Regions from separate parts of the Ciceribacter azotifigens genome, predicted to be linked through region 2. Evidence: predicted binding sites of a transcription regulator. Region 2 holds the regulator's gene; each other region holds the start of a gene.
The links. Region 2 encodes PhoB, which activates phosphate uptake and scavenging genes when phosphate is short. Its sites were predicted from a motif close to TGTCATNNANCTGTCAT; they were not measured.

Region 1 (7,241 bases), on a different contig from region 2:
CATAGGCGACGATATCCTTCGGCAGCATCTGCACCTGGCCGATCTCGCCCGCCCAAGCGCCGGTGTTGGTCGAGGGGTCGAGGTCGCCGTGCTCAACCATGGTGATGAGGTTGAGCAGCTGCGGCCGGAAGAGCTCGGGGCGGCGGCAGTCGTGGGAGAGGGTCACCAGCGCATTGCGGGTGTTGAAATCGCCCTGGACGGCGCCGAAGTCGGTCTCCATCGCCCAGAAGGCGGTGATGACGCCGGGCGGTACGCCGTAGTCCCGCTCGGCCTTGGCGAAGACATCGGCATAGTCCCGCATCTTCTGCCGGCCGATGTCGAGGCGAGCCTGGCTGACGGTGCGCTTCGAGAATTCGAGGAAAGTCTGTTTGAAGACGCCCTGGGCACGGTCGCGCGACAGCACCTTCTGGTCGATCGCGGCACCGGCGAGCGCACGGTCGGCGGCGTCGGGGGATGCGCCGTTCGACACGGCCTCGGCCTTCACGCCCTGCAGGAAGGCAGCGAGATCGCCGCCGCACTCGGCCGCGCCGGCAACGGCGGTGGAGGCGAGCAGGCTTGCGAGGGTAACGATGGTGGTCAGACGAGTACGGGCGGACATGCGGACTTCCTCATGGGTTTCGGTGGACGTGGTATCGGAGGAGATTTTGGCCAAAGCGAGGAAAGGCCGCCGGCTTCGGGCGGCCTTGTGCGGGTCAAGGGGGCACTCGGGCGTCACGCCCGGTCGCCGAACGTTCCTGCACGGGATCTCGTTACTGCGAGACGGAAGCGACCCATTTCTTCCAGTTCTGCTCGGTGCCGGCGAAGACGTTGATGTCGGTCTGGCCGCGAATGCCCGGAACGACGCCGGTCGAGGTGTACTGCCAGAAGGCCCAGCGGCGGTCGGCATAGATTTCCTGCGGGTGCTTGGCCACCGAGCGGACCCAGAAATGATAGTCCTGGAAATAGCCGGCGAGGTTGTCGCGGTGGAAATCGACCGAGGTGTAGATGATCGGCCGCTTGCCGTAATAGGCCTCGATCCGGTCCATGAACCGCTTCATCTCGGCGCGCACGGTGGCGGCGTCCGGTCTCAGCGTGCAGGTCTTGGAGGTCGGGTTCCACTCGACGTCCAGCACCGGCGGCAGGTGCATCGAGGCCTTCGGCACGTTGCGGATGAACCAGTCGGCCTGCTCGTCGGCGGTCGAGCAGAAATAATAGAAATGGTAGGGCGCATGGGCCAGGCCGGCTGCTGCTGCGGCGCGCCAGTATTCGTCGAAGCGGGAATCGACCCGGTCCTTGCCCTCGGTCGCCTTGATGAAGACGAAGGAGACCCCGGACTTGCGCACCGAGGCCCAGTCGACGTCGCCGTTCCACTTCGAGACGTCGATGCCGTGGACCTTGTGACGGTAGGGTGTGTCGTCGCCGAAATCCTGCGGGTCGGTGTCCTGAAAGCGCGGCTTGATCGACGATGTTTCCATCAGATCGTAGCTCGCGGAGGTGCAGCCGCCGAGAAGCAGGAAAAGGGGCAGGAACGCCAGGACAAGCAATCGCATCGGAGGCCCGTAGATGATGTTTGAACCGAAACTCCTGAGGCGGCGCACACGAACGCAGGACACAACAGGTGCAAGCCCAATTGTGGCACTATCATCGTTAAAAAGCCGTTATTTGCAACTGCCGATATCAGACGGGCATCCGCACGACCGCGAGCCAGGCATAGCCGCGGCCCACGCTTTCGAAGCGGAGCTCCGCGCCGGCGGCCTTCGCCCGCGTTTCCAGAGCCTCCCGCAGGGTCGCCCGCGGGGTGACATGGAAGCGGGAAAGCCAGGCCGTGAGCAGGCGCCGGAACCAGACCGGCAGGCGCTCCTGCTGGCCGAAGTCGACTATGTGCAGCGATCCACCGGGTGCGAGCGCCACAATTGCCGCGTCGATCGCGCTCTCCCAGTCGGGGATCATCGAGAGCGCGTAGGAGATCATGATCCGGTCGAAACCGGCGACACCGAATTCTCCGGCGGAAAAGCCCGTCGCGTCTGCGAGCCGGAAGACGGGGAGGAGCCGGCCGCGGAAATTGCGCTCCGCCTGAGCGAGCATCTCGGCGGAGATGTCGAGGCCGAAGAGCCTGGCACCGGGATAGCGGCGTGCGGCGAGCAGGAGGTTGCGGCCGGTGCCGCAGCCGATTTCGAGCAGCGCACCGTTGTCAGGCACGGCGAGTTCGGCGATCAACCGGTCGCGGCCGAGGAGATAGTATTTCCGCGTCAGGTCGTAGACGTGGCGCTGGTAGCGGTACATGCGGTCCATGCGCCCGGCATGGTCGTTCCGGTCGTCCTGTGCGAACAAGATCTCCGCCATCAGCCTTCTCTCTCGTAGATGTGGAAGCCGCCGTAGATTGCCGAGCGGTCTTCGGCCCCGAGCTCCCGCGAACGTTCGGCAAGATAGCGCCACTGGCCGAGGAGGGCGGGCGAGAGACGGCCGTCGAGCACGCTGCGTTCGGCGGCGGTGCGGAAGATCACGCGCGCTCCGGGAGAAGCGGTGCGGGTGATCTCGCTCCAGAGCGCGTTGAGCTGGCGCTCGTTCATCCAGTCCTGGGCGTCGAGGAGGACGAAGCGGTCGACGCTTGCCGCCGGCTTGCCGGCAAGCAGTTCGGTGAAGCTCGCATGATGGACAGTGACGCGACCGGCATTGGTGCGGATAGCGTCATAGTTTTCGCGGGCGAGATAGGTGGGGAGCCGCCCCTCGTCGGGACCGGGATAGCGGCGGGCAAAGGCCTGCCAGGCGAACCAGTTCTCGGCGACGGGGAAGTCGCAGGCGAGCTTTTCGAGGCGGCTTTTCAGAACCGGGGCGATGCTCCTGCCGTCGGAGAGGCTCGCAAGCTCGTCATATTGCTGCGGCGGGATGCCGAGCCCGAAGAGCGAGCTCTTGCGCCGCGTGATCCAGCGCACCAGAGGCTTGTCGAAGAGCGGGGCGATGTGCGTGTCGAAGTAGTGCCGCTGCTCGGAAAGCGTCTTCGCCTTCGTGATGCCGTCGAGGCGAACGCCGTGCAGGGACGCGAGCAGGTGGCCGGCGGCGATGAAGCGCCCGAGCAGGCCGGTGCGGCAGAAGTTGCGGTCGAAGGCGGTGATCCGCCGGCGGCCGTCGAGGCGGCGCCCGTTCCAGTATTCGCGGCTTTCGGCGTCGAGATTGGGGGCAATGAAACGGTCGAAATTGCAGCTGTTGGTGCGCATGCCCGCCGCGCCGAACATCCGCACGACAGCCGCGTGGTCGGGCAGGTGCCGGAAGGCGGCGAGTTTCAGCCGGTTGAGGGCCACGTGGTGCGGGTTCAGGTCGACGACGTCGATGCGTTCGGGCGAGCGCGAGAGATAGGCGAGCATGTTGCAACCGCCGGAGCCGATGGTGACGAGCCGGTGGCCCGCGCCGAGTTCCATCGCGGCCATGTCGACCTCCGGGTCCTCCCAGATCTGCGGGTAGACGAGGCCGGAGAAGAGCATGCCGAACAGACGTTCGGAGAGGCCGTCGCGGCTCAGCGCCCTGTGCTGGAGGAGTGCGGCCTTCAGTTTGCTGCTGCGGGGAAGTTCGGTCTCCGGGGCGAGGTCGGTCATCGGGAAGGCCATCCGTTGAAGGTCTCCGGCGTGTAGCGCGCCGATGCAACAGTTTGATGAAGCGCCCTGTTCACAGGCGATCGGATCGGTTTTGGTCGGGGAGAACCGCCGCTGTGATGCCAGCCGCGCTTCAAACGCTTTGCGGGAGACGAGGCGGCGGCGCTATGGTGCGGCCGAGAGAGGTGGCGAACGCCCGGAAGAGGAGCAGGCGCGGATGAGACTGGTCAGACGGATCGTGAAGGGCTTCTTCCTGTTGCTCGCGACGGCGATCGCCGCCGCGGTGGTCTGGCTCGCCGTGGCGCCGCCGGCCCTGCTGCGGGTCGGCACCGGCTATGCTGCCAAGATCGTCTGCTCCAACGTCTTCGTCGCCGGACGCGATCCCGACGAGGTGCTGAGGGTCGACGTGCAGGCGCCGGGCCATCCGCTGCTGAAGCTCGTCGGCCTCGATAGCGACCGCGAGAACAAGCGGGTCACGGCACGCCTTCTCGGCTTCATCGCGCCGGGCAGTGCCGTCTACCGCGAAGGCCTCGGCTGTGCGAGCGCTCCGGACGGCAGCGGTGCGATGGCGGGAACCGTCTCCGCGCCTCTGCCCGAACAGCTTGCCGCAGCCCCCACCGACGTGCCTTGGCCCGACGGCGAGGCGGCAACGCCGACCGATCCGAAGCTCGGGGCCGTGCTCGCCGATGCCGCCCTTGCCGGTCCCGGCATGCGGGCTGTGGTCGTCATCAAGAACGGCCGGCTGGTCGGCGAGACCTATGGCAACGGATTCTCTTCTGCGACGCCGCTGCTGGGCTGGTCGATGACCAAGACCGTCAATGCCGCGATCATCGGCCGGCTGATGGCCGAAGGACGCATCGCGCTCGACGACCGTGTGCTGCTGCCCGAATGGAAGGGCGACGGCCGCGCCGCGATCCGCATCCGCGACCTCTTCGCCATGGAGAGCGGCCTTGCCTTCAACGAGGAATACGGCGACGTGACCGACGTTACGCGCATGCTCTACCTGGAGCCGGACATGGCGGCATTTGCCGCCGCGCGGCCGCTCGCGGCGGAGCCGGGTACCGTCTTCAGCTATTCCTCCGGAGGAAGCGTGCTGCTCTCGAAGATCTGGATGAACCGGATCGGCGACCGCGACGCGGCGCTCGGCTATCCGCGGAAAGCTCTGTTCCAGCCGCTCGGCATGGCGAGCGCCGTCCTCGAGGCGGACGAGGCCGGCACCTTCGTCGGAAGTTCCTACATGTACGCGACGGGCCGCGACTGGGCGCGCTTCGGCCAGTTCCTGCTGCAGGACGGTGTCTGGCGGGGCGAACGCCTGTTGCCGGAGGGGTTTGTCGCGGCGATGCAGCGGCCGACACGGACCTCGGGCGGTACGTACACAGAAATCCAGGCTTGGGCGGTCGGACCGGGCGACGAGCCCGACAGCCGTTTCGGCCTTCCCGACGACACGTTCTGGCTCGCCGGCCATGACGGCCAGACGATCGCGGTCGTTCCCTCGAAGAAACTGGTGGTGGTGCGCCTCGGGCTCACGCCGTCAGAGCTCGGCTATCGCCCGCAACTGCTCGTGAAAGCAATCGCGGACGCGCTCGACTGATCCTATTCGAGGACGTGGAGCATGCCCTTGCGCTTGGCGTCGTAGTAATAGCCGCGGGCGTAGAGGCGCACCGCGCCGTCATTGCTGTTGTCGGCGACCAGCCAGGCGCCCCTCAGATACTTGGCTGCGTACTTGATGTTGGTCTCGGCGTCGAACAGGCCCGAGGCCGGGCCTTCGTAGCCCATCGACTTCGCCGTGTTGTACTTGATCTGCATGAGCCCGTAATGGCCGTTGTTGTAGGCCTGCGGGTTGTAGGTGCTTTCGCGGCGGACGACGCGGTGGAGGAGTTCCTCGGGGATCTTGTAGACCGCGGCGTACTTGCTGATGAGGGCGTTGATGACGGTCGGGCCCTTGGCGGCCTGCGGCACCTTCTCCTCCTCGGCCGCGGGCGGCGGGCCGGGCGGGGAGACGTCGAACTGCGCGTCGAGCGCTGCGAGCGACGAGGATGCCGAGGGTGCCGCATAGGCGAGCGCGCCGGCCGGCTTCTGCGTCGGAACCACGGTCTGGATCGCCGTCACTTCCGCCGGCAATACGGTTTCGGCACTTGCCAGTTCCGGAATCGCGTCGGGCTTGGCCGGCATGGCGGCGGTCTGCATGGCGAGCTGTTCCTGGCCGGCTGCCATCGCAAGCGCCGTGGGCGTCGCCGCCGGGTTCGCAAGCGCGATATCCTTGAAGGTCGGGACCGGCGCCGGCGTCGAGGTTCCGGGGATGATCGGGCCGGGCTCGGCGCCGGCAGTCGAGATAAGTGCAGTGTTCGATTCGCCAGCGGCCGGCGTCGCCGCGGCGGTCTGCGCGACAGGGGTGCCGGCTGCGGGGTTGGCCTTCAGTTCCTGCTTGGCCGCCTGGTCCATGCTGCTCGTACAGCCGGCAATCCCGGCGAGAAGCACGGCGGCGAGGCTGAGCGGGGTCTTGCGGTCCAATCGAGAAATCATCCGGCCATCCGTATCGAAACGACGGCTGCCGCGAAGCAGCTCACGAAAAGTTAACATGGGTTTTCATAGCCGCTGGGCGGAATTGCGGCAAGCCCGCCGCAATTCGGCGGATTCAGGCAGCGATCTTGCGATAACCGGCCGTCACGGCGCCGGCGGCGATCAGCACCGTTCCGCCGGTACGGTTCACCGCCTTGCGGACGGAGCGCTTGCGGATGAAGCGGCGGGCCGATTCGGCGACGAACACGTAGACCAGCGCATTGACGATCGCGAGCATGACGAAGGTCGCTTCGAGTACGACCACCTGCTGCAGGAAGGGCGCCGACGGCAGCATGAACTGCGGCACGAAGGCGACGAAGAAGACGATGCTCTTCGGGTTGAGGGCGGTGACGGCGAAGGCGTGCCCGAGGATGCGCAGAGGCTTTTCTTCCGGCAGGTTGTCGTTGTCGGCGATCGGCTCGTCACCGACCGGCGCCCGCCAGAGGCGGATGCCGAGATAGACCAGATAGGCGCCGCCGATCCACTTCATGATCGTGAAGGCGGTCGCCGAGGTGGCGAGCAGGGCACCGAGCCCGGCGACGGAGGCCGTCATCGCGACGAGGTCGCCGAGAGCGACCCCGGTGACCGTGGCCAGCGCCGTCCTGCGCCCGTGGCCGAGCGCATAGGAAATGACCAGCAGGATGGTCGGTCCGGGAATCGCCAGAAGCACCGCCGAGGCGGCGGCGAAGGCCAGCCAGTGTTCCAGTGACATTTGCCTTACTCCTCTCTCGAAGGAAGCAAGCCACCTTTCTCAGGGGCCGTCAATCGGCCGGGGTGAATTTCTGGCCGATGTAATCCATCACTTCCCCGAACCACGGCGTATTCACGTCGAAGGCCTTGCCGCCCTTGATGCGCGGGAACTCGATGGTGCGCAGCTTGCCGCCCTGGTCCTCGTCGTGGCCGGTGACCCCGGACACCTTGTTCAGAGCACTTTCGACGGCGAGGTCGACCATGCTCTGGATCAGCCGCAGGTCCTCGTAGTTGGCCGGTGCCGAGCGGGCATAGTAGCCGGACTTCTGCACCATCGAGCGCTCGGCGTTCAGCAGCTTGGCGAAATGCTTCTGGAACCAGTTGCCGACATTGATCGTGTCGATCTTCACGTGACCGAAGGCGTCG
Region 2 (7,241 bases):
GCACGGTCAAGCCCGCAATCGAAGTCCTCGCCGGTATTCCGACGATCGTCTACGGCCTCTTTGCGCTCGTCACCGTAGGGCCGTTCCTGCGCGACTGGATCGCGCAGCCGCTCGGCCTCGGAAACTCTTCGTCTTCGGTGCTGACGGCGGGCATCGTCATGGGGATCATGATCATCCCGTTCGTGAGCTCGCTGTCCGACGACATCATCAACGCCGTCCCGCAAGCTCTGCGCGACGGCTCGTACGCCCTTGGCGCCACACAGTCGGAGACGGTCAAGCAGGTCGTGCTTCCGGCCGCCCTGCCCGGGATCGTGGGTGCCGTGCTCCTGGCGGCGAGCCGCGCCATCGGGGAAACGATGATCGTGGTGCTCGGCGCGGGCGCGACCGCCAGGCTTTCACTCAACCCATTCGAGGCGATGACGACGGTGACAGTGAAGATCGTCAGCCAGCTGACGGGCGACACTGAATTTGCAAGTCCCGAGACGCTGGTTGCCTTTGCCCTCGGCCTTACCCTTTTCGTCCTGACGCTGGGGCTGAACGTGCTGGCCCTCTATATCGTGCGCAAATACCGGGAGCAGTACGAATGACCGAGATTTCCAAATTCGGCGCCTCGGCCGCCGAATCTCGAGGCAAGTCGCTGTTTGCTGCCGATGAAAGAACCCGCCGGCGCAATGCTGCCGAAGCGCGCTTCCGGATGATGGGCCGCATTGCCGTCATCATCGGTATTGTCGCTCTTATCGGGCTACTGGCGTCGATCCTGTCGAACGGCGTGTCGTCCTTCCAGCAGACATATATCTCGCTTGATATTTTCCTCGATCCGGCCAAGTTGGACAAGGCGGGTGACCGCAATCCGGAAGCGATCGCCAAGGTGTCCACCTTCGGTTATGCGCCGCTGATCCAGAAAGCTCTCCAGGATGCGATGGCCGGGAAAGGCATCGCTGGCGAGGGGGTAAACGCAAAGGCAGCCGCGGAACTGATCTCCAAGGAATCCCCGGCGGACCTGCGCAGGTTCGTTCTCGCCGATCCATCGGCGATCGGCCAGACGATCCACTTCGATCTTCTCGCCGCTGGCCGCATCGACGGATACTACAAGGGGCGCGTGACGATGGAGAGCGCCAAGCTCGACCGGAACATATCGCCCGAGCAGTTGATGCTTGCGGACAAGCTGAAAGAAGCAGGCATTCTGACCACCAGATTCAACTGGTCGTTCTTCACGGCGCCGGACGCCTCGGACACGCGCCCGGAGGCCGCCGGTCTCGGCGTCGCCATCATCGGCTCCGCCTACATGATGCTCATCGTCTTCGTGCTCTCGCTGCCGCTCGGTGTCGCGGCCTCGATCTACCTCGAGGAATTCGCGCCGCAGAACAGGTTCACCGACCTCATCGAGGTGAATATCGCCAATCTCGCCGCCGTGCCTTCCATCGTGTTCGGCATTCTGGGGCTGGCGGTTCTCATCAACTTCGTCGGGCTGCCGCAGTCGGCGCCGATCGTCGGCGGCCTCGTGCTGACGCTGATGACGTTGCCGACCATCATCATTGCCACGCGTGCAGCGCTGAAGGCAGTGCCGCCGTCGATCCGCGACGCGGCTCTCGGCGTCGGCGCCTCGAAGATGCAGGCAACCTTCCACCATGTGTTGCCGTTGGCTATGCCCGGCATCCTGACGGGAACGATTATCGGCCTGGCCCGCGCCCTCGGAGAGACTGCGCCCTTGCTCCTCATCGGCATGGTGGCGTTCGTGCGCGAGTACCCGGCTGGTCCGCCCGAGGGCTTCTTCGATCCGGCCTCCGCCCTGCCTGTCCAGATCTATAACTGGACGCAGCGTGGCGATCCGGCGTTCGTGGAGCGCGCCTCCGGTGCGATCATCGTGCTCCTCGTATTCCTGATGATGATGAACCTGATCGCGATCATTCTTCGCCGTCGCTTCGAGCGCCGTTGGTAAGAGGGCTGACAATGAGTAACATGCCGACCACAATGACGATCACGACGAAGGCTGCAACAATGAACGACTCGAAGATCTCGGCCCGCAAGGTTCAGGTGTTCTACGGCGACAAGCACGCCATCAAGGACGTAGACATCGAGATCCCGCCTCGCTCGGTCACCGCCTTCATCGGACCTTCCGGCTGTGGCAAGTCGACATTCCTGCGCTGCCTAAACCGCATGAACGACACGATCGCCAACTGCCGGGTCGAGGGCCATATCTCCATCGACGGCGAGAACATCTACGATCCCAAGGTGGACCCGGTTCAACTGCGCGCCAAGGTCGGCATGGTGTTTCAGAAGCCGAATCCGTTCCCGAAATCGATCTACGAGAACGTCGCCTACGGGCCGCGCATTCACGGGCTTGCCCGCAAGAAATCAGACATGGATGACATCGTCGCGTCGGCACTGCAAAAAGCCGGTCTCTGGAACGAAGTGAAGGATCGCCTCGATGCACCGGGCACCGGGCTTTCGGGTGGCCAGCAGCAACGTCTCTGCATCGCCCGCGCCGTCGCCGTCAGCCCTGAAGTCATCCTGATGGATGAACCTTGCTCGGCACTCGATCCGATCGCAACCGCCAAGGTGGAGGAACTCATCCACGAGCTTCGCGCGAACTACACGATCGTGATCGTCACGCATTCGATGCAGCAGGCGGCGCGTGTGTCGCAGCGCACGGCGATGTTCCACCTCGGCGAGCTCGTCGAGGAAAACGATACCGACAAGATGTTCACCAATCCCGACGATCAGCGCACGCAGGACTACATCATGGGCCGCTTCGGCTGACACCCCGTCCAACCGCGCAGACGCACTCATTCGAGGATCACGACATGTCATCGACGCATATCTACTCCGCCTTCGACGAGGAACTGAAATACCTGATGCGCCGCATCTCCGAGATGGGCGGACTTGCCGAACAGATGGTGAGCGACAGCGTCCGGGCGCTGGTCCAGGGCGACTCCGCACTCGCGCACAAAGTCATCTCCGAAGACGTCATCATGGATGCAGCGGAGCGCGAAATCGGCGACAAGGCCGTCATTACCATCGCCCGTCGTCAACCCGTCGCCAGCGACCTTCGCGAGATTATCGGTGCGCTCAAGATCGCCAGCGATCTCGAGCGGGTCGGCGATCTCGGCAAGAACAACGCCAAGCGCGCCATGGCGGTCCAGAGCGCCGGCATTCCGCGCAAGCTGGCCCGCGGGATCGAACATCTCTCCGAACTCGCGCTCGTGCAGCTGAAGGAGGTCCTGGACGTCTACTCGACCCGCTCGGCGGAAAAGGCGAAGTCCATCCGCGACCGCGACGACGAGATCGACGCCGTCTATACGTCCCTGTTCCGGGAATTGCTGACCTACATGATGGAAGATCCCCGCAACATCACCAGCTGCACGCATCTTCTCTTCTGCGCCAAGAACCTGGAGCGGATCGGCGATCACGCGACCAACATCGCCGAAACCATCTACTACATGACTACCGGCGCTCAGCCGGAAGGCGAGCGCCCGAAGGAAGACCTGACGACAGACGTCGGCGCGGTCACCGAATGATGCCGCTGCGGAGGACGAGCAAGCGATGCAGCCGAGAATAGTGGTAGTCGAAGACGAAGAGGCGCTGAGCGTACTCCTTCGTTACAATCTGGAAGCCGAAGGCTACGAGGTGGAGACGATTCCGCGCGGAGACGAGGCGGAACTGCGCCTCCAGGAGAGGGTTCCCGATCTCCTGCTTCTGGACTGGATGCTGCCGGGCGTTTCCGGGATCGAGCTTTGCCGCAGGCTGCGTATGCGACCGGAGACCGAACGCCTGCCGGTTATCATGCTGACGGCGCGGGGCGAGGAAAGCGAACGGGTGCGGGGGCTTGCGACCGGTGCCGACGATTACGTCGTCAAGCCGTTTTCCACGCCGGAGCTGATGGCGCGCGTGAAGGCCATGCTACGGCGGGCGCGTCCGGAAGTCCTGTCGAGCGTTCTTCGCTGCGGTGACATCGAGCTTGACCGCGAAACCCACCGCGTTCATCGCAAGAGCCGCGAGGTTCGCCTTGGCCCGACCGAGTTCCGGCTTCTGGAATTCCTGATGACGTCGCCCGGCCGTGTCTTCTCCCGTTCGCAGCTTCTGGACGGCGTGTGGGGGCACGACATCTATGTCGACGAGCGTACTGTCGATGTCCATGTCGGCCGTCTGCGCAAGGCACTCAACTTTTCCAACATGCAGGATGTCATCCGCACCGTGCGTGGCGCAGGCTACTCAATGGAAGCCTGATCTGGTGGCATTTCAGATAAGAAAACGGGCCCTGCAGGGCCCGTTTTTTGTTTTCTGTGTCCGCAGAAGCTTACCGTTCCGCCTTGCGACGATCGGAAACCGGCTGGTAGGCGAGTTTCGCGTGGTAACTGCAGTAGGGCGAGGCATCGAGAGACTCGCAGCCGCAGAAATGAAACTCGTCGCTCATCGGATCGCCGATCGGCCACTTGCAGGTACGCTCTGTGAGTTCCGTCAGGCCGAGGCGGCGGGAAATCGGAATAACGACATTCGAGGAGGTTACGGCGCGGACCGCTTCGACGACATCGGCATGGCCCTCTTCCTTGAGCATCGCGCCGCTTGCCGGACGCGCGTTCGCGCGGGTCGGGATGCGCGCAGCAAAGCCCGTCGGACGAGGGGCTGGTGCCGGACGTTTCGGTGTGCGCGCCGGTGCCGTGCCACCGCCCGACTTCGCGCGTCCCGGCAGGTTCAGACGATGGACCTTGCCGATCACCGCATTTCTGCTGACACCGCCGAGCTGCGCAGCGATCTGGCTTGCGCTCAGGCCTTCGGCCCAAAGCCTCTTCAGTTTTTCGACGCGCTCATCTGTCCAATTCATGCCATTATCTCCGCCGTCGCGATTTTGATGGCAGAATCCGTCACCGTTGCTTCGGACGAATCCGAAGCAAGACTTCCTCGATACTTTCGGTGACTACTTCTGCCGCATGCAATCTTTTAATGTAAATTTAACCTAGTGTGGCGCTGACTCCGTGACAAGAGTCGGGAGAATCAACGGGAATCGATTTTCAAGTTTTCCCCAACTTGCTGGTTCGCGGCGGTGGCGAGAGTCAAAGCTGTGAAAGCCGTCCCGACATCACAAAAATCCTTTGCCTGTCGCAGTTTTGTTGACAGCGCAGTGGGAAATGCCGATAGTGCCAGCCGCCGCCGAAAGGCGGCATTTTTGATTTTTTCGGGGATTTTTCTCCGGGAAATCGGAAGATCGTTCTTGACATCTATCGGTTGCGAAGGAGCTGCTCCGCCATGGCTGAAGCCACACCGCTTTACGAAACCTACCTGCGCGCGCCTCTGCGTTTCGAGCGCGGCGAAGGGGTTTGGCTGATTGCGGAGAATGGCGAGCGATATCTCGATTTCGCGGCTGGTGTCGCGGTGAATGCGCTCGGACATGCCCATCCGCATCTCGTCGAGGCGCTGAAGGCGCAGGCCGAGAAGGTGTGGCACCTGTCGAACCTATATGAGGTGCCGGGGCAGGAAACGCTGGGCGAGCGGCTGACGAAGGCGACCTTCGCCGACAAGGTGTTCTTCACCAATTCGGGCGCCGAGGCGCTGGAATGCGCGATCAAGACCGCGCGCCGCTATCATTTCTCGAAGGGGCACCCGGAGAAGTTTCACATCATCACCTTCGAGGGCGCCTTCCATGGCCGCACGCTGGCGACGATCGCCGCGGGAGGACAGGCAAAGTATCTCGAAGGTTTCGGACCCAAGGCACCGGGCTTCGACCAGGTGCCGTTCGGCGACATCGAGGCGGTAAAGGCCGCGATCACCGATAACACAGCTGCGATCCTCATCGAACCGGTGCAGGGTGAAGGCGGCATCCGTGCTGCGTCCAACGAGTTCCTGCGGGCACTTCGCCAGATCTGTGACGACAAGGGGCTTCTTCTGATCCTCGATGAAGTCCAGTCGGGCGTCGGCCGCACGGGCAAGTTCTTCGCGCATGAATGGGCAGGCATCACGCCCGATATCATGGCCGTCGCCAAGGGTATCGGCGGCGGCTTTCCGCTCGGCGCCTGCCTCGCCACCGCGGATGCCGCGTCCGGCATGAAGGCCGGCACGCACGGCTCCACCTATGGCGGCAATCCATTGGCGATGGCCGTCGGCAACGCCGTACTCGACGTCATTCTCGCCGATGGCTTTCTGGAGCATGTGCGAGACGTGGCGCTGGTCTTGCGGCAGGGCCTGGCGGCGCTTCATGACCGCTTTCCCGATGTCATCGAGGAGATCCGCGGCGAGGGCCTGATGCTCGGCATCAAGGCGAAGGTGCCGAACGCCGAACTGCTTCAGGCCATGCGCGCCGAGCACATTCTCGGCGTCCCGGCCGGCGACAACGTCATTCGCCTGCTGCCGCCGCTCATCACGACGGCGGAAGAAGCGCGCGAGGGCCTCTCGCGGGTCGAACACGCGGCCGAACGGGTGCGCAGCGCCCACGCAAAGCAGGCGGCGCAAGCCTAAGCAGCAGAAGTTCAGACAGGTTTTCCCATGGCATCTCCGAAGCATTTCCTCGACCTCTCGGCCGTCTCGTCCACAGAGTTGCGTACCATCATGGATGACGCCCGCGTGCGAAAGCAGGCGACCAAAGCCGGAACGGCGGACAAGCCGCTTGCCGGCAAGATGCTGGCGATGATCTTCGAGAAGCCGTCCACGCGCACGCGTGTGTCTTTCGACGTCGGCATGCGCCAGCTCGGTGGTGAGACCCTCTTCCTTTCCGGTACGGAAATGCAGCTCGGCCGCGCCGAAACGATCGGCGACACCGCAAAGGTCCTTTCGCGTTACGTGGATGCGATCATGATCCGCACGACCGATCATTCGCGCCTCCTGGAGATGGCGGAGCATGCGACCGTTCCCGTCATCAATGCGCTGACGGACAGCACGCATCCTTGCCAGATCATGGCCGACATCATGACCTTCGAGGAGCATCGCGGTCCGGTGAAGGGCAAGACGCTCGCCTGGACCGGCGACGGCAACAATGTCCTGCATTCGCTCGTGGAAGGCGCCGCCCGCTTCGGCTACCGCATGAACATGGCCGTACCGCTCGGATCCGAGCCGGACGACAAGTATCTCAACTGGGCACGCGACAACGGCGGCGAAATCATGCTGTGCCATGAGGCCGAGCGCGCCGTTGAAGGTGCCGATGCGGTCATCACCGACACCTGGGTTTCGATGAACCAGGAGCATAAGGCCAGGGGGCACAACGTCTTCCAGCCCTATCAGGTGAATGGTGCACTGATGGCGCGCGCCAAGCC
Region 3 (7,241 bases), on a different contig from region 2:
GGCGTTCATCAGTTCGGCCGACCACATTGCACTGTTGCGGGAGGGCGCGAAGCCGTCGAGATACCAGGCGTCGAAGGCAAGGTCGGTGGCCGTCACAGAGGCGAGGGCGTCGCCGCAGACGACCGTCAGCCGGGTCGCCTCGTCGAGGGCGAGGTCGATGGTGCCGCCGGGTTCCGACGGCCAGAGCGCCGCCAGCGCCTCACGCTCCGCATCGATCTCCGGCCAGCGGGAGAGGGCTCGCGAAAGATCACTCGCCGACATCGGGTAGAGCTCGAAGGAGACGAAGTGCAGCACGCCGCCCGGCTTGCGGGTGAGCTTCCACTGCCGCCAGGTTTCGCAGGCATTGAGGCCGGTGCCGAAGCCGAGTTCGCCGATCCGGAAGAGGCCGTCCGTCTGCCAACGCGCGGGCAGGCCGTTGCCGGAGAGGAACACGTGGCCGCATTCGAGCCGGCCGTCCGTCTGGCAATAAAAGTGATCGCCAAAGGCGGCCGAATAGGGCATATCGCCCTCGTGCCACAAGAGCGTGCCGCTGTCGCCGGCCGTCGGTGTCGAAGTGGAACCTGTCATGCAACTAGCCGATACTGCTCATGTCCGCGCGGGTCAATCGCGCGCCGGCCTCCTGATCGTCGGCGGCGGCGTCATGGGCCTTTGGGCGGCTGTTCAGGCCGAGCGCCGCGGCATCGATACGCTGCTGATCGACAGCGGCGAGATCGGGCACGGGGCGAGCGGCGGCCTCATGGGCGCGCTGATGCCGCATATGCCCGACAACTGGTCGGACAAAAAGCAGTTCCAGTTCGATGCACTCGCCTCGCTGGAGGGGGAAATTGCCCGCCTCGAGCGTGAGACCGGCGTTTCGGCGGGCTACCGGCGGAGCGGCCGGCTGATCCCGCTGCCAAAGCCGCACCTGCGTGCGATCGCCGAGAAGCACGAGAAGGAGGCCGGCGAGCTCTGGATTGCCGGCGACCGCCGTTTCGCCTGGAGCGTGCGTGACGCATCGCCCTGCGGAGACGGCTGGCCTGCATCCGACCCGGCCGCAGCGGGCCTCGTCTTCGACACACTCGCCGCCCACGTCTTCCCGCGCCGGGTTTCGGCTCTTCTCGGCGCCTTCCTGCGCTCGGCGCGACATGTGCGGATTCGCGAAGGTACCGAACTCGACCGCCTCGACGCCACTCGCGGTATCGCCGTCCTCTCCACAGGAGAGGAAGTGGCATTCGGCCACGTCATCGTGGCTGCCGGATACCGGTCGTTCCCGATCCTGGAAGCGCTCGGTGCGCCGCTTCCCCGCCCGCTCGGACAGCCGGTGAAGGGGCAGGCCGCCTTGCTGGCTGCCGACATCGATCCCGACCTTCCGCTCCTCTATCTGGACGGTCTCTATATCGTTCCGCACGAGGGCGGGCGCGTCGCGGTCGGCAGCACCAGCGAGAACCGTTTTGCCGATCCCTTCTCGACCGATGAACAGCTGGACGAGATCGTCGCGCGAGCGCGCGTCCTCGCGCCGGTGCTCGAAAACGCCGAGGTGATCGAGCGCTGGGCCGGCCTGCGGCCGAAGGCGATCGACCGCGATCCGATGGTAGGAGAGCATCCAGACCACCGCAACGTGATCGCTCTGACGGGCGGGTTCAAGGTCAGCTTCGGCCTCGCGCACCGGCTCGCCGATGCCGCGCTACAGCTCGTCGAAGGCGGCATGCCGGTCCTTCCGGCGTCCTTCCATCTGTCGAGCCACATCGCCGTCGCTTCTCGTTAAGCGAGAAATTTCAACGGCCTCCCGTCGTCATACTGTCACGCAAATCACCTATCTGCTTGCGTGTAACGGCGATTGCTAAAATGCATCGTCAGGATGCCACGCGGAGAAGTTGCGATGCGGTATGCGATCTATTTCACGCCGCCACCGGGCGATGCTCTGACGCACGCCGCGTCGGTCTGGCTCGGTCGGAACGTCTTCAGCGGCCTTCCGGTCGACCATCCGTCCGTTCCCGGACTCGGCATGCACGAGATCGCCTTCCACACGGCACTGCCGCGCCGCACCGGCTTCCATGCGACCTTCAAGGCGCCGTTCCGGCTGGCGGAGGGGCAGACCGAATCGTCGCTTCTCAACCGTCTCATGCGGTTTGCCGGCAGCATCGAACCGGTCGCGCTGCCGCGGCTGGAAGTCGCCCGGCTCGGCGATTTCTATGGCCTCCTGTTGTCGAAGACCTGTCCCCCGCTCGACCACCTCGCGGCCTCCGTCGTCCAGGAGTTCGATGCCTTCCGTGCACCATTCAGCGAGGCGGAGATCGAACGGCGCAGTCCGGAAGGACTGTCGGCGCCGCAGTTCGCCAATCTCTACCGCTGGGGTCATCCCTACGTGATGGACGAGTTCCGCTTTCACATGACGCTGACGGGGCCGTTGCTCGCCAAGGATTTCCAGAGGGTCGAAGCGGCACTGCGTCACCATTTCGATCCTGTGCTGCAGGACCGGCTGGTGGTCGCCAATCTTGCGCTCTTCGTCGAGCGGGAGCCCGGCGCGCCCTTCCAGGTCCATTCGCTTCACCCGCTCGGGCGTATTTCGGTGCGCAAGATCGCCTGAGCGGCCATTGCAGCCGCCGTTGTGGCGCTGCGGCATGCACCCTCTTTTCCGTCTCGACATCGCCGGTCTCCATGCTTACCGTTCGGCATTCGCATGACGAAGGTGATTTGATGCTGAAGGATAGTTATCCGCGCGATCTCGTCGGCTACGGCCGCGCCGCACCCGATCCGAAATGGCCGAACGATGCCCGCATCGCCGTGCAGTTCGTCGTTAACTACGAGGAAGGCGGCGAAAGCTCGATCCTCGACGGTGATCCGGCTTCCGAGAACCTGCTTTCCGAAATCGTCGGGGCGCAGCCCTGGCCGGGCCAGCGCAACCTCAACATGGAATCGATCTACGAATACGGCTCGCGGGCCGGCTTCTGGCGGCTCTGGCGCATATTCACCGAGCGCAAGGTGCCGGTGACCGTCTACGGCGTGACGCTTGCCATGGCCCGCAATCCGGAAGCCGTCGCCGCCATGAAGGAAGCAGGCTGGGAGATCGCCAGCCACGGGTATCGCTGGCTCGAATACAAGGATTTTCCGGAAGAGGTCGAGCGCCAGCACATTCTCGAGGCGGTGCGCCTTCACAAGGAACTGACCGGCTCGCACCCGCTCGGCATGTACCAGGGCAAGCCCTCCGAAAACACGCTCAAGCTCGTCATGGAGGAGGGCGGCTTCCTCTATTCCTCCGACAGCTATGCCGACGATCTGCCCTACTGGGTGAAGGGCGTGGACGGAAAGCCCTTCCTCATCATCCCCTACACGCTCGAAACCAACGACATGCGGTTTGCGACGCCGCAGGGCTTCAATTCTGGCGACCAGTTCTTCACCTATCTGAAGGATGCGTTCGACGTGCTCTATGCGGAGGGGAAGAGTGGTGCGCCGAAGATGATGAATGTCGGCCTGCACTGCCGTCTCGTCGGCAGGCCCGGCCGCGCCGCGGCGCTCGCCCGCTTCATCGACTATGTGCTCTCGCACGAGAAGGTCTGGATCCCGCGTCGGATCGAAATCGCCCGCCACTGGCACGAACACCACAAGCCGGACAGCATTTGACATGATGAGCAGAAATGACTTCATCTCCCGCTTCGGCGGCGTCTTCGAACATTCGCCCTTCATTGCCGAGCGCGCCTTCGATGCCGGCTCCGTTCGTGAACCGCTGACGGCTGCGGGCGTGCACGCGGCGATGTGCGCGGCATTCCGTGCTGCGAGCGAAGCCGAACGGCTCGGCGTGCTGCGGGCCCACCCGGACCTCGCGGGGCGGCTGGCGATCGCCGGCGAGCTGACCGAGGACAGCCGCAAGGAACAGGCCGGCGCCGGCCTCGACCGGCTGTCGCCCGCCGAGCACGCCCGTTTCACCGCGCTCAACGAGGCCTATACGACAAAGTTCGGCTTTCCCTTCATCATCGCCGTCAAGGGGCTGACCAGGGACGACATCCTGTCCGACTTCGAAACCCGCATAGCCAATAGCCGGGAGCAGGAATTCGAGGCCGCCTGTGCGCAGGTCGAGAAGATTGCCCGGCTTCGCCTCGAAAGCCTCATTCCGGAGAACGACTGACATGCCCGAAATTTCGACCGTCCTCCTGCCCGATTTCGCGGCAGGCTGCGTCAACCTCGCCTCGGCCCGCCTCGGCGCGAAGGGGATTTTTGCGACCGATGCGTTCTTCGCGCCGCTGGAGCGCATGTTGAACGATGCGCCGGCCACATTCGATCCCGACCTCTACGACGACAACGGCAAGTACATGGACGGCTGGGAGAGCCGCCGCAAGCGCGTGCCCGGCCACGACTGGTCGGTAATCCGGCTTGCCATGCCGGGCCGCATCGCCGGCTTCGATGTCGACACGCACTTCTTTACCGGCAATTATCCGCCGCACTGCTCGATCGAGGCCGCCTTCGTGGCGGACGGCGATCCGACGGATGCGACGGAATGGACCGAGCTTCTGCCGAAGAGCCAACTCGGCCCTTCGGCGCAGCACTTCTTCGAGAATGCCGATCGCGAGCGGGTGTGGACGCATCTTCGCCTGCACATCTATCCCGACGGCGGCATTGCCCGTCTCCGCGTCTACGGGACGGCCTATTTCGACTGGTCGAAGGTCGGCGCGGACGAGGAGATCGATCTCGCCTACATCTTTCATGGTGCGAAATCGCTCGCCTGGTCGGATGCCCATTACGGCCATCCAGACAAGATGCTCGGGCCGGGGCGCGGCCTCAACATGGGCGACGGCTGGGAGACCAAGCGCCGCCGCGGGCCGGGTCACGACTGGGCGGTGATCCGCCTTGGCCATCCGGGCGTCATCCGCCGGGTGGTCGTCGATACACATTTCTTCAAGGGAAACTATCCCGACACATGCGAATTGCTCGGCGCCTATCTGCCGGAACTCGGCGATACGCTGTCGGAAGCCGACATAGCGTCATCGGAAGCCTGGAAGCCGGTTCTTGCTCGTCAGAAGCTGGAGATGGACAAGGTCCACGAGTATTCCGGCGAGGCGATCGTCGATATCGGGCCGGTGACCCATGTGCGTTTCGCCATGCATCCCGACGGGGGTGTCATGCGCCTGCGGCTCTTTGGTGTGAAGGCCTGATTTGGAATCCGGGGCGCGCTATTGCTTGCGCGCCTCTTCCTCTTCGCGGATCGCTTCCTCGTGATACCAGCTGCCGCAACCGCTGTCGTAGATCAGCGGACGGGGGCGGTTCGCCTGCGCGTCCTTCAGCCTCTGGATGTTGCGAACCGGGAATTCGTAGATCTTCGCAGATTCCCGAACGATGTTCGTCGCCATGCTGCTGCCTCTCGTTTTCCATCGTGCTTTGGGAACGCCCGAGCGCGATGATTTGTTTCTAGCAGCTTTTGAAAGCGAATGCACATCAAATGTGCGAATTGCTCAAAATTTGAGCAATTGCGTGCAAAAGGCGACGCTGAATACGAATTCATCACTGTGGCCTTCCACCGGCGATCAAAAGGGAGGCAGGTGCTCGTCCATGAGCCGGGCCGAAATTGTTAAGGAATCTTCACACCTCAGGCCGGTCCGCGCGCCTGCGCCTGCGACAAAACGTGGCAGCTGGAGCGCGGTCAGCCGCAGTTGGCATGGTTCCTGCTTCGTTTGAGCCGGAATGGCGTCGTCTGGAGGTTCCGCCCTTGTCGACGTCGGATGAGTGCCCAATGAAGAGAGACCAAGGATGACCAAGTACAAACTCGAGTATATCTGGCTCGACGGTTACAAGCCCGTAGCGAACCTCCGCGGCAAGACGCAGGTCAAGGAATTCGACAGCTTCCCGACCGTCGAACAGCTCCCGCTCTGGGGCTTCGACGGCTCCTCGACGATGCAGGCCGAAGGCCACAGCTCCGACTGCGTGCTGAAGCCCATCGCCGTCTACCCGGACCCGGCTCGCACGAACGGCGTTCTCGTTATGTGCGAAGTCATGATGCCGGACGGTGTCACGCCGCATCCGTCGAACACCCGCGCGACCATCCTCGACGACGAGGATGCCTGGTTCGGCTTCGAGCAGGAATACTTCTTCTACGAAAACGGCCGTCCGCTCGGCTTCCCGGAACAGGGCTTCCCGGCGCCGCAGGGTCCGTACTACACCGGCGTCGGCTACAAGAACGTCGGTGCGATCGCTCGCGAGATCGTCGAAGAGCACCTCGACCTCTGCCTCGCCGCCGGCATCAACCACGAAGGCATCAATGCCGAAGTGGCCAAGGGCCAGTGGGAATTCCAGGTGTTCGGCAAGGGCTCCAAGAAGGCCGCCGACCAGATCTGGATGGCGCGCTACCTGCTTCTCCGCCTCTGCGAAAAGTACGGCATCGACGTCGAGTTCCACTGCAAGCCGCTCGGCGACACTGACTGGAACGGCTCGGGCATGCACTGCAACTTCTCGACCAAGTACATGCGCGAAGTGGGCGGCAAGGAATACTTCGAAGCTCTCATGGCTGCCTTTGCCAAGAACTGGAAGGAGCACATCGACGTCTACGGTCCGGACAACCACCTGCGTCTGACCGGCAAGCACGAGACAGCTCCGTGGAACAAGTTCTCCTACGGTATTGCCGACCGTGGCGCCTCGATCCGTGTTCCGCATTCCTTCGTCAACAACGGCTACCGCGGCTATCTCGAAGACCGCCGTCCGAACTCCCAGGGCGACCCCTATGCGATCGCCTCGCAGGTCCTGAAGACGATCTCGGAAGTTCCGCTGGCGACTTCTGCCGCGGCCTGAACGCGACCGTTTATCCGCTTTTGGGACAGCGCCGGTGAAAGCCGGCGCTGTTTTCGTTTGTGCGGGTCTTCGCTATACTGGCGAAAGGAGACAAAAAATATGCGCCCCTCGGAAGCATTGGAGAGGAACAGGCAGGCGATCCGCGAGGCGACGAAGCGCTTCAACGCGGCGAACCCGCGCGTCTTCGGCTCGGTTGCGCGCGGAGAGGATCGGCCGGACAGCGATCTCGATATTCTGGTCGATCCGCTGCCGGGGACGACGCTCTTCGATCTCGGAGGTCTTCTGGAGGAACTCCAGCGCCTGCTTCGCTGCAGGGTGGACATCGTTACGCCGGGCGGGCTGCCCCACCGCATCCGGCAGCGCGTACTTCGCGAGGCGACGGACGTATGAGCGATGTCGAACGTCTGCGTGAATACCTCCATCGGATGCAGGCCGCGGCCCGACAGGCACTCGGCTTCGTGAGCGATCTCGATCTTGAGCGATTTCAA
Region 4 (7,241 bases), on a different contig from region 2:
AGCACCGGCAGGCCGAGCTCGGAAACCAGCATGTGGCCTGCCTCGTGGAAAAGAACGAAGATTGCATTGCCGGTGACGAAATTGACGGCTTCAGTCATCTGTTCGTCGTTGAGCTTGCCGAGATCGAGCACCTCTTCCGACCGTGCGGCATGAGGCATGGCGAACGCGACGCAGGCAAGCGCCGCATGCATTAGTTTCCTGAGCATAATCCCCCCGAATTCTACAGCCCGATCACATTGCATAGTGCATCCGGGCACGCGGCGACAATCTGCGCAAACAACCAAATTTGGGCCGAACTTTTCGCAACCCGGCAGGAAACGGGTGGCCTGCGAACGACCGGGTCGGAAAATGGTGCCATCGAAAGGAGACACCATGTCCATGATCCGATTTTCCGCCTTATCGTCTGACACCGCAGCCGGCTATCGCGAGGGAGAGCCCGACGCCTATGGCCTTGCCCCGGAACGACGTATCTCCGACGGCGACGGCGTTCCCTGCCGTCACTGTCTGCGTCTGGTCGGCGCCGGCGAGCCTTACCTCATTCTCGCGCACCGCCCCTTCCCCGAACTCCAGCCCTATGCGGAGACCGGCCCGATCTTCCTGCATGCGGAGGCCTGCGAACGTTATGAAGGCGAAGATGCGCTGCCGCCGATCCTCCGCCATCCGAGCTATATCCTGCGCGGCTACGGCAAGGAGGACCGGATCGTCTACGGTTCCGGCGCCGTCGTTCCGCGCGAAGAGATCAGGCAGTATGCCACTGAGCTTCTCGAACGAAACGACATCGCCTACGTGCATGTGCGTTCGGCCACCAACAACTGCTATCAATGCCGTATCGATCGAGCATGAGTGGAAATGCGAACGACCGGCCAGAAACTGGCCGGTCGCGAAGCCTGCAAGAATATACTGCCGTCCTTACGTAACGGAATGCCTGTCGCGGAGGCGCAGCTTTACGTTACGCAACGTTAAGGACCATCTCCGGCGCATGCATCTCGTAGCCGAGCGCTTCGGCGACCGGGCGGTTGGTGATGCGCCCGCGGTGCACGTTGAGGCCATTGCGCAAGTGCCGGTCTTCGGCGAGAGCCCGCAGGCCGCGGTCGGCGAGCGCCAAGCCGTGCATGAGGGTGGCGTTGTTCAGCGCCTCGGTCGAGGTGACCGGTACCGCGCCGGGCATGTTGGCAACGCAGTAATGGACGACGCCGTCGACTTCGTAGGTTGGATGCGAATGAGTCGTCGCATGCGAGGTCTCAAAGCAGCCGCCTTGGTCAATCGCAACGTCGACGATGACCGCCCCCTTCTTCATGCCCGAAAGCATTTCACGGGTGACGAGCTTCGGCGCGGCAGCACCCGGGATCAGCACGGCGCCGATCACCAGGTCGGCGGCGAAGACGGCCTGTTCGAGGCTGTCGATCGTCGAATAGAGCGTGCGCACGCGACCGGTGAAGATGTCGTCGAGCTGGCGCAGGCGCGGCAGGGAACGATCGATGATGGTAACTTCGGCACCGAGGCCGGCCGCCATCCGCGCAGAATGCAGACCGACGACGCCACCACCGATGATGGTGACCTTGCCCGAAAGCACGCCGGGAACGCCTCCGAGCAATACGCCGCGGCCGCCATGGGCCTTCTGCAGCGCCGTCGCACCGGCCTGGATCGCCAGGCGACCGGCGACTTCCGACATCGGAGCGAGCAGCGGCAGGCCGCCGCGGTCGTCGGTCACCGTTTCGTAGGCGACGGCGGTAACGCCTGATTCGAGCAGACCCTTCGTCTGCTCCGGATCGGGAGCGAGGTGGAGGTAGGTGTAGAGGATCTGGCCTTCACGCAGCTGCGCCCATTCCGACGGCTGCGGTTCCTTGACCTTCACGACCATGTCGGCACGAGCGAAGATGTCCTTGGCCGAACCGACGATCTCGGCGCCGGCCGCAATATAGGCATTGTCATCGGCGCCGATGCCGCCGCCGGCGCCGGTCTCGACCATCACCTTGTGACCGTGCGCCACGTATTCGCGCACGGCGCCGGGGGTCAGCCCGACGCGGTACTCGTGATTCTTGATTTCCTTGGGGCAGCCTACCAGCATTTTTGTTCCTCTCTTGGGCGTTTTCGCCTCGGGTGTCTTGACCCCAAATTTGAAGCACCGAAGGCACCAAATGTCCTTGCAAATTTCGTTTTTGAGCATCATTAATTGGCCTATTATTGCGCCCAATGACGAATTCATCGAAGGATATTCGAATGCAGGAACTGGATGCGATTGATCTTGCGATTTTGAAAGCGCTTCAGCAGAACGGTCGCATGACAAACGCCGAGCTCGCCGAGAAGGTCGGCCTCAGCGCTTCGGCCTGTTCGCGGCGCCACGACATCCTCGAGCGATCGGGTGTGATCAGTGGCTATCACGCGCGGCTTTCGAACAAAGTACTCGAATATAAGATGATCGCAATCGTGCACATCTCGCTTTCGGGCCAGTTCACAAAGACGCTTTCGGATTTCGAGGCCGCGGTCAAGCGTTGCCCGAACGTGCTCGTCTGTTATCTGATGTCGGGAGAATATGACTATATTCTCCGCGTCGCGGCCAAAGACCTCGAGGATTACGAGCGTATCCATCGCGACTGGCTGTCCGCCCTGCCGCATGTGGTCAAGATCAACTCCAGCTTTGCGCTCCGCGAGATCATCGACAGGCCGAATGTCGGCCTTTGAGGCACTTGGCGACAATTTTAGTGACCGGATTCAATTACCGGCAAAAAAATCCCCTTATGGTTGCGCTTTTAGGCAGCCTTTTCGGGGGAAACATGACGAAATCCAATCTGAACCTGGAGACGCGCCGCACGCCGCGGCAACGCTGCCGGCTCGACAGCAAGGTCAAGTATCTGCAGCAGGAAGCTGCGGCGCGGATGGTCGACGTCTCCCGCACGGGGCTCGCGCTCGAACTCGCCACACCGCTTCACGCCGCCACCGGCAGTACCGTACAGATCCACAACGATCACCTGGGGCTGATAGAAGCCACGGTGCGCTGGCGCAAGGCGAGCCGTCTCGGCGTTGAAGTCCTCAACACGAGCAATACGCTCGCACAGATGTCCGCTTATTTCCGGCACTTCCACAAGGAAATCCGGCCCGTCGTCACCCGCTGAATTGCGGGTCCATGACGTTGCGCATCGCGCCGGCGAAGGAATATGTCCGCCGGCTTCGGCGCGACGGCGCCCGTATGCTGCGCCGTTTGCGCGCCTGCGAAGAGCAATGCCGGCTGCAGCCCACAAGCCCGGGATACAACCGACACATGCCTGTCATTTTCCGGATGCACTTGTGCCCAAACGGCTCTAGTCTTGCCCGTCGCGAAGACAGCCACCGGAGGAACAGCCTACATGTCCCTGTCTGATCTGCATCCCATTTCGCGCCGCAGTCTCCTCGGAGGCTTCGCAGCGACCACCGCCCTCATCGCGCTCCACCCCTTCGCAGCCAGGGCGAACGGCAACCAGGCGCATTTGCGGCTCATGGAGACCACCGACATCCACGTCAACGTGCTCCCCTACGACTACTATGCCGACAAGCCGAACGACACGATGGGACTCGCCCGTACTGCCGCGATCATAGATCAGATCCGTGCCGAAGCCGGGAACTCGATGCTGATCGACAACGGAGACCTGCTGCAGGGCAACCCTATGGGCGACTACATGGCCTATGAGAAAGGCATGAAAGCCGGCGACCTGCATCCGATCATCAAGGCGATGAACGTCCTCGGCTACGATTGCGGCACGCTCGGCAACCACGAATTCAACTACGGCCTCGACTTCATGTTCAACACCCTCGGGGGGGCAAACTTCCCGATCGTCTGCGCGAATCTTACGAAGGGCATGCTTGCGGATGATCCCAAGAAGGACGAGCTCTATTTCAAGCCCTACACCATTCTCGAGCGCAAGATTCGTGACGGCGCCGGCAACGAGAATCCGATCCGTATCGGCTTCATCGGCTTTGTGCCGCCGCAGATCATGGTGTGGGACGCCAAGAACCTCGAAGGCCGGGCACAGACGCGCGACATCGTCGAGACGGCGCGGGCCTGGGTGCCGGTGATGAAGGAGGACGGCGCCGACCTGATCGTCGCGCTGTCCCACTCCGGTATCGACGGGCACGGCCAGAGCGAGCGCATGGAGAACGCCTCGCTCTACCTCGCCGGCGTCGCCGGTATCGACGCGGTCTTCACCGGCCACCAGCATCTGGTCTTCCCCGGTCCGAAGACCTGGGACGACGTGCCCGGCGCCGACCCGGTGAAGGGTACGCTGCTCGGCAAGCCGGCGGTGATGGGAGGCTTCTGGGGCTCGCACCTGGGGCTCATCGACCTCCTCCTGGAGAAAGACGGTGCGAGCTGGAAGATCGTCGACTTCACCTGCGAGGCGCGGCCGATCTATCATCGCGACGACAACCGGAAGATCGTCGCGGACGTGTCCGACAAACCAGAGGTCGTCGCCTCCGTCAGTTCCGAACACGACGCCACGCTGCAGTACGTCCGCACACCGGTCGGCAAGACCTCGGCGCCGCTCTATTCCTATTTCGCGCTCGTCGCCGACGACCCGTCGGTGCAGATCGTCTCGAATGCGCAGACCTGGTACATCCGCGAAATGCTGAAGGACTCCGAATACAAGGACTATCCGATCCTTTCGGCAGCGGCGCCCTTCAAGGCTGGCGGACGCGGCGGTCCCGACTATTATACCGATGTCGCCGCCGGCGACATCGCGATCAAGAACGTTGCCGACCTCTATCTCTATCCGAACACTGTACAAGCGGTGCTGGTGACAGGCGAGCAGGTCAAGAACTGGCTCGAAATGTCGGCCGGCATGTTCAATCAGGTGGCGCCCGACGCAAAGGACGCGCCGCTCCTGAACCCGCACTTCCCGTCCTACAATTTCGACGTGATCGACGGCGTCACCTACCAGATCGACCTCGCCCAGCCGCCGAAATACGACGGTGACGGCAAGGTCATCAATCCGGAGGCCAACCGCATCGTCAACCTGCACTTCGGCGGACAACCGATCGATCCCGGCCGCAAGTTCGTGGTGGCGACCAACAACTATCGTGCCGGCGGCGGTGGCAAGTTCCCGGAAATCGCAGCCGACAAGGTGATCTTCGTCGCTCCGGACACAAACCGCGACGTCATCGTCCGCTACATCGTCGACCAAGGCCAGATCAATCCGTCCGCTGACGGCAACTGGTCCTTCGCCCCGAACCGGGGAGCGACAGCGATCTTCGAGACGGGGCCGAAGGGCCGGCAATATGCGAAGGACATCAAGGGCGCGAAGATCGAGGAGGCTGGCGACGGAGCGGAGGGCTTTGCCAAGTTCCGCCTCATCCTCTGAAGCCCGGGCACGAAGTCGGAGGCGGCCTCAGATCAATCTGTCCGGCCGTCCCTCCGTGCGGTTGCGGCCGGCATTTTTCGCCCGATAGAGGCGATGGTCGGCCGCCGCGAGGAGGCTTGTGAAATTCGCACCGTCTTCCGGTGCCGTCGCAACACCGATGCTGACGGTGACGGGCTCGCCGCCATGGTCACGGACACCCGCGACGATCTCCTGCCGCATCCGCTCCGAGATCAGCATCGCGTCGGCATGATTGGCCTCCGGCAAGACGACGACGAATTCCTCGCCCCCGTAGCGGAACAGCAGGTCGCCGGTGCGGGTGCCGCGATGCAGTTCGTCGGCCACCGCGCGGAGCACGCTGTCTCCGTAGAGATGGCCGAAACGGTCGTTCACCGCCTTGAAGTGATCGACGTCGACGATCGCGACGCTCAGCGCCTTGCGGCGCTCGAGAGATTCCCGCGTCAGGCGTGGCGCCTCGATCTCCATGCGCCCGCGATCGAAGGCCCCGGTGAGCACGTCGCGTCCTGTCCGCGCCAGCAGGTCCTCGTAGCGTTCGCGAAAGGTCAGATCGGTGAAGACGTCCCGGATCGGGCGGCGCGCCAGCACCATTCCCGGATCACGGAAGAACATTTGATAAAGCGCGAACATCGCCGAATAGAGAAGTGCCGCCGCCATCTTGGCTTTCCAGCCGCCTCAGAACACGGCCGCCGGCGCGTCATAGAGGTAGGCGAGCAGACCATAGAAACCGAGCTGGTCGAAGGTGAGCACCAGCACGCTGCTGGCCGCGATGCGCGTGAGCGCCGGACCGGGGAACAGGCGACCGATCCGCTCGTAGAGCAGGATGATCGCAAGCGAGTCGATGTAGAGAAGAGCGGTCCCCCAGAGCATCAGCAGCCCCATCTCGCGCAGGAATTCCACGTCCGCCGTCTGTCCGGGCGTCAGCGAAACCGTATGGTGGAGCAGCAGGAACTGGGCGATGACCAGCGTTACGGCATTACCTATGAACAGGCCGTAGATCGGCTGGCGAACGGTTGCGGCGTCCTCCTTGATGTAGAGCATCAGGATCATCACCAGCTTGCCTGCGAAAAAGATCGACGAGCCCGGCGAGACGATACCGATCGGCAGATCGACGTAGAAGACGGCGGCCAGATAGGTCTCGACAAAATGCATGACGCCGAGCGCGGTCAGGAAGACGCCGAGTCCGATGCGGTGGCGAAAGTGAAGGAGAGTGGTCAGAAGGGTGAAGTACAACACCGCCTCGACCACGAAGAGCGCAAGATTCGTGCTCTGGTTCATCCCCGTTTTGCCCCCTTGCCCCTACGCCTTCAGCCGAGCCGCGCGGTTGCCATGCAGCAGCGCTCCGGCGAATGCGCCGCGAGTCGCTATACCCTAGCGTAGTTCTGAATTTGAAGATCGTCCCGGTGCAAGCCGCGGAATGCGAAAACCGTCCGAATCCCTCAGCTGTTTTGCGCCAAAGCGTTCGCCGCAATCAATGCCGGAACAGGCCGGGCAGGAACAGGCCGGGCAGGAACAGGCCGGGCGATCGAGTGCCGACGTCAGACCGGACGCGACTTGACGCCATCTGCGAAGAGAGCGGTTCCGTTCTGATCGATGATCTGGCGCGCCTTGCGGAAGGTGCATTCGAGAGCATCGTCGACGGAGGTGAAGACGTCCGCCCGGATGAAGGTGCGCTCCAGCGTTTCCCCGTCGACCACCTTTTCGATGCGTCCGGCCAGACGATACTGGCTTCCTTCACGGATCGGAGCGGCATGGATCGTGCAGCCGTCATGGGCCTGAGGTTCGGAGCCGACCGTCGGGGCAGCCTTGTCCTTGGATGCGCCGGAGAAGGCCGAAAAGATGTTCGAGAAGAATGATGCCATGCAGTCTGGTTAGCATATCCGCGCGGCACGAAGA

Region 1: ACM6UT_RS09310 (BtaA family protein) is a predicted target of PhoB. The motif match lies at 3,615-3,631, and genes of this name have one in related genera.
Region 3: ACM6UT_RS01255 (DUF1045 domain-containing protein) is a predicted target of PhoB. The motif match lies at 1,767-1,783, and genes of this name have one in related genera.
Region 4: ACM6UT_RS20345 (bifunctional 2',3'-cyclic-nucleotide 2'-phosphodiesterase/3'-nucleotidase) is a predicted target of PhoB. The motif match lies at 3,254-3,270, and genes of this name have one in related genera.

Annotation. Positions count from the first base shown of each region.
Region 1 covers NZ_JBLQTA010000004.1:413,080-420,320, reverse strand. The annotation lists gene ACM6UT_RS09325 (lytic murein transglycosylase) at 1-598, opposite strand, end outside; gene ACM6UT_RS09320 (glycoside hydrolase family 25 protein) at 750-1,529, opposite strand; gene ACM6UT_RS09315 (class I SAM-dependent methyltransferase) at 1,657-2,322, opposite strand; gene ACM6UT_RS09310 (BtaA family protein) at 2,322-3,569, opposite strand; gene ACM6UT_RS09305 (serine hydrolase domain-containing protein) at 3,784-5,157, shown strand; gene ACM6UT_RS09300 (transglycosylase SLT domain-containing protein) at 5,160-6,089, opposite strand; gene ACM6UT_RS09295 (LysE family translocator) at 6,202-6,837, opposite strand; gene ACM6UT_RS09290 (pyrophosphate--fructose-6-phosphate 1-phosphotransferase) at 6,887-7,241, opposite strand, start outside.
Region 2 covers NZ_JBLQTA010000003.1:66,063-73,303, reverse strand. The annotation lists gene pstC (phosphate ABC transporter permease subunit PstC) at 1-587, shown strand, start outside; gene pstA (phosphate ABC transporter permease PstA) at 584-1,939, shown strand; gene pstB (phosphate ABC transporter ATP-binding protein PstB) at 1,972-2,760, shown strand; gene phoU (phosphate signaling complex protein PhoU) at 2,805-3,518, shown strand; gene phoB (phosphate regulon transcriptional regulator PhoB) at 3,544-4,227, shown strand; gene ACM6UT_RS05445 (GcrA family cell cycle regulator) at 4,298-4,822, opposite strand; gene ACM6UT_RS05440 (aspartate aminotransferase family protein) at 5,245-6,450, shown strand; gene argF (ornithine carbamoyltransferase) at 6,478-7,241, shown strand, end outside.
Region 3 covers NZ_JBLQTA010000001.1:239,648-246,888, reverse strand. The annotation lists gene mnmC2 (tRNA (5-methylaminomethyl-2-thiouridine)(34)-methyltransferase MnmC2) at 1-567, opposite strand, end outside; gene ACM6UT_RS01260 (NAD(P)/FAD-dependent oxidoreductase) at 566-1,744, shown strand; gene ACM6UT_RS01255 (DUF1045 domain-containing protein) at 1,859-2,566, shown strand; gene puuE (allantoinase PuuE) at 2,677-3,600, shown strand; gene uraD (2-oxo-4-hydroxy-4-carboxy-5-ureidoimidazoline decarboxylase) at 3,602-4,102, shown strand; gene alc (allantoicase) at 4,104-5,126, shown strand; gene ACM6UT_RS01235 (DUF2735 domain-containing protein) at 5,145-5,321, opposite strand; gene ACM6UT_RS01230 (glutamine synthetase beta-grasp domain-containing protein) at 5,719-6,753, shown strand; gene ACM6UT_RS01225 (nucleotidyltransferase family protein) at 6,853-7,143, shown strand; gene ACM6UT_RS01220 (HepT-like ribonuclease domain-containing protein) at 7,140-7,241, shown strand, end outside.
Region 4 covers NZ_JBLQTA010000019.1:19,145-26,385, reverse strand. The annotation lists gene ACM6UT_RS20370 (DUF4344 domain-containing metallopeptidase) at 1-206, opposite strand, end outside; gene ACM6UT_RS20365 (DUF1203 domain-containing protein) at 373-843, shown strand; gene ald (alanine dehydrogenase) at 950-2,068, opposite strand; gene ACM6UT_RS20355 (Lrp/AsnC family transcriptional regulator) at 2,221-2,682, shown strand; gene ACM6UT_RS20350 (PilZ domain-containing protein) at 2,775-3,113, shown strand; gene ACM6UT_RS20345 (bifunctional 2',3'-cyclic-nucleotide 2'-phosphodiesterase/3'-nucleotidase) at 3,345-5,330, shown strand; partial or broken gene ACM6UT_RS20340 (GGDEF domain-containing protein) at 5,358-6,623, opposite strand; gene ACM6UT_RS20335 (HlyU family transcriptional regulator) at 6,884-7,207, opposite strand.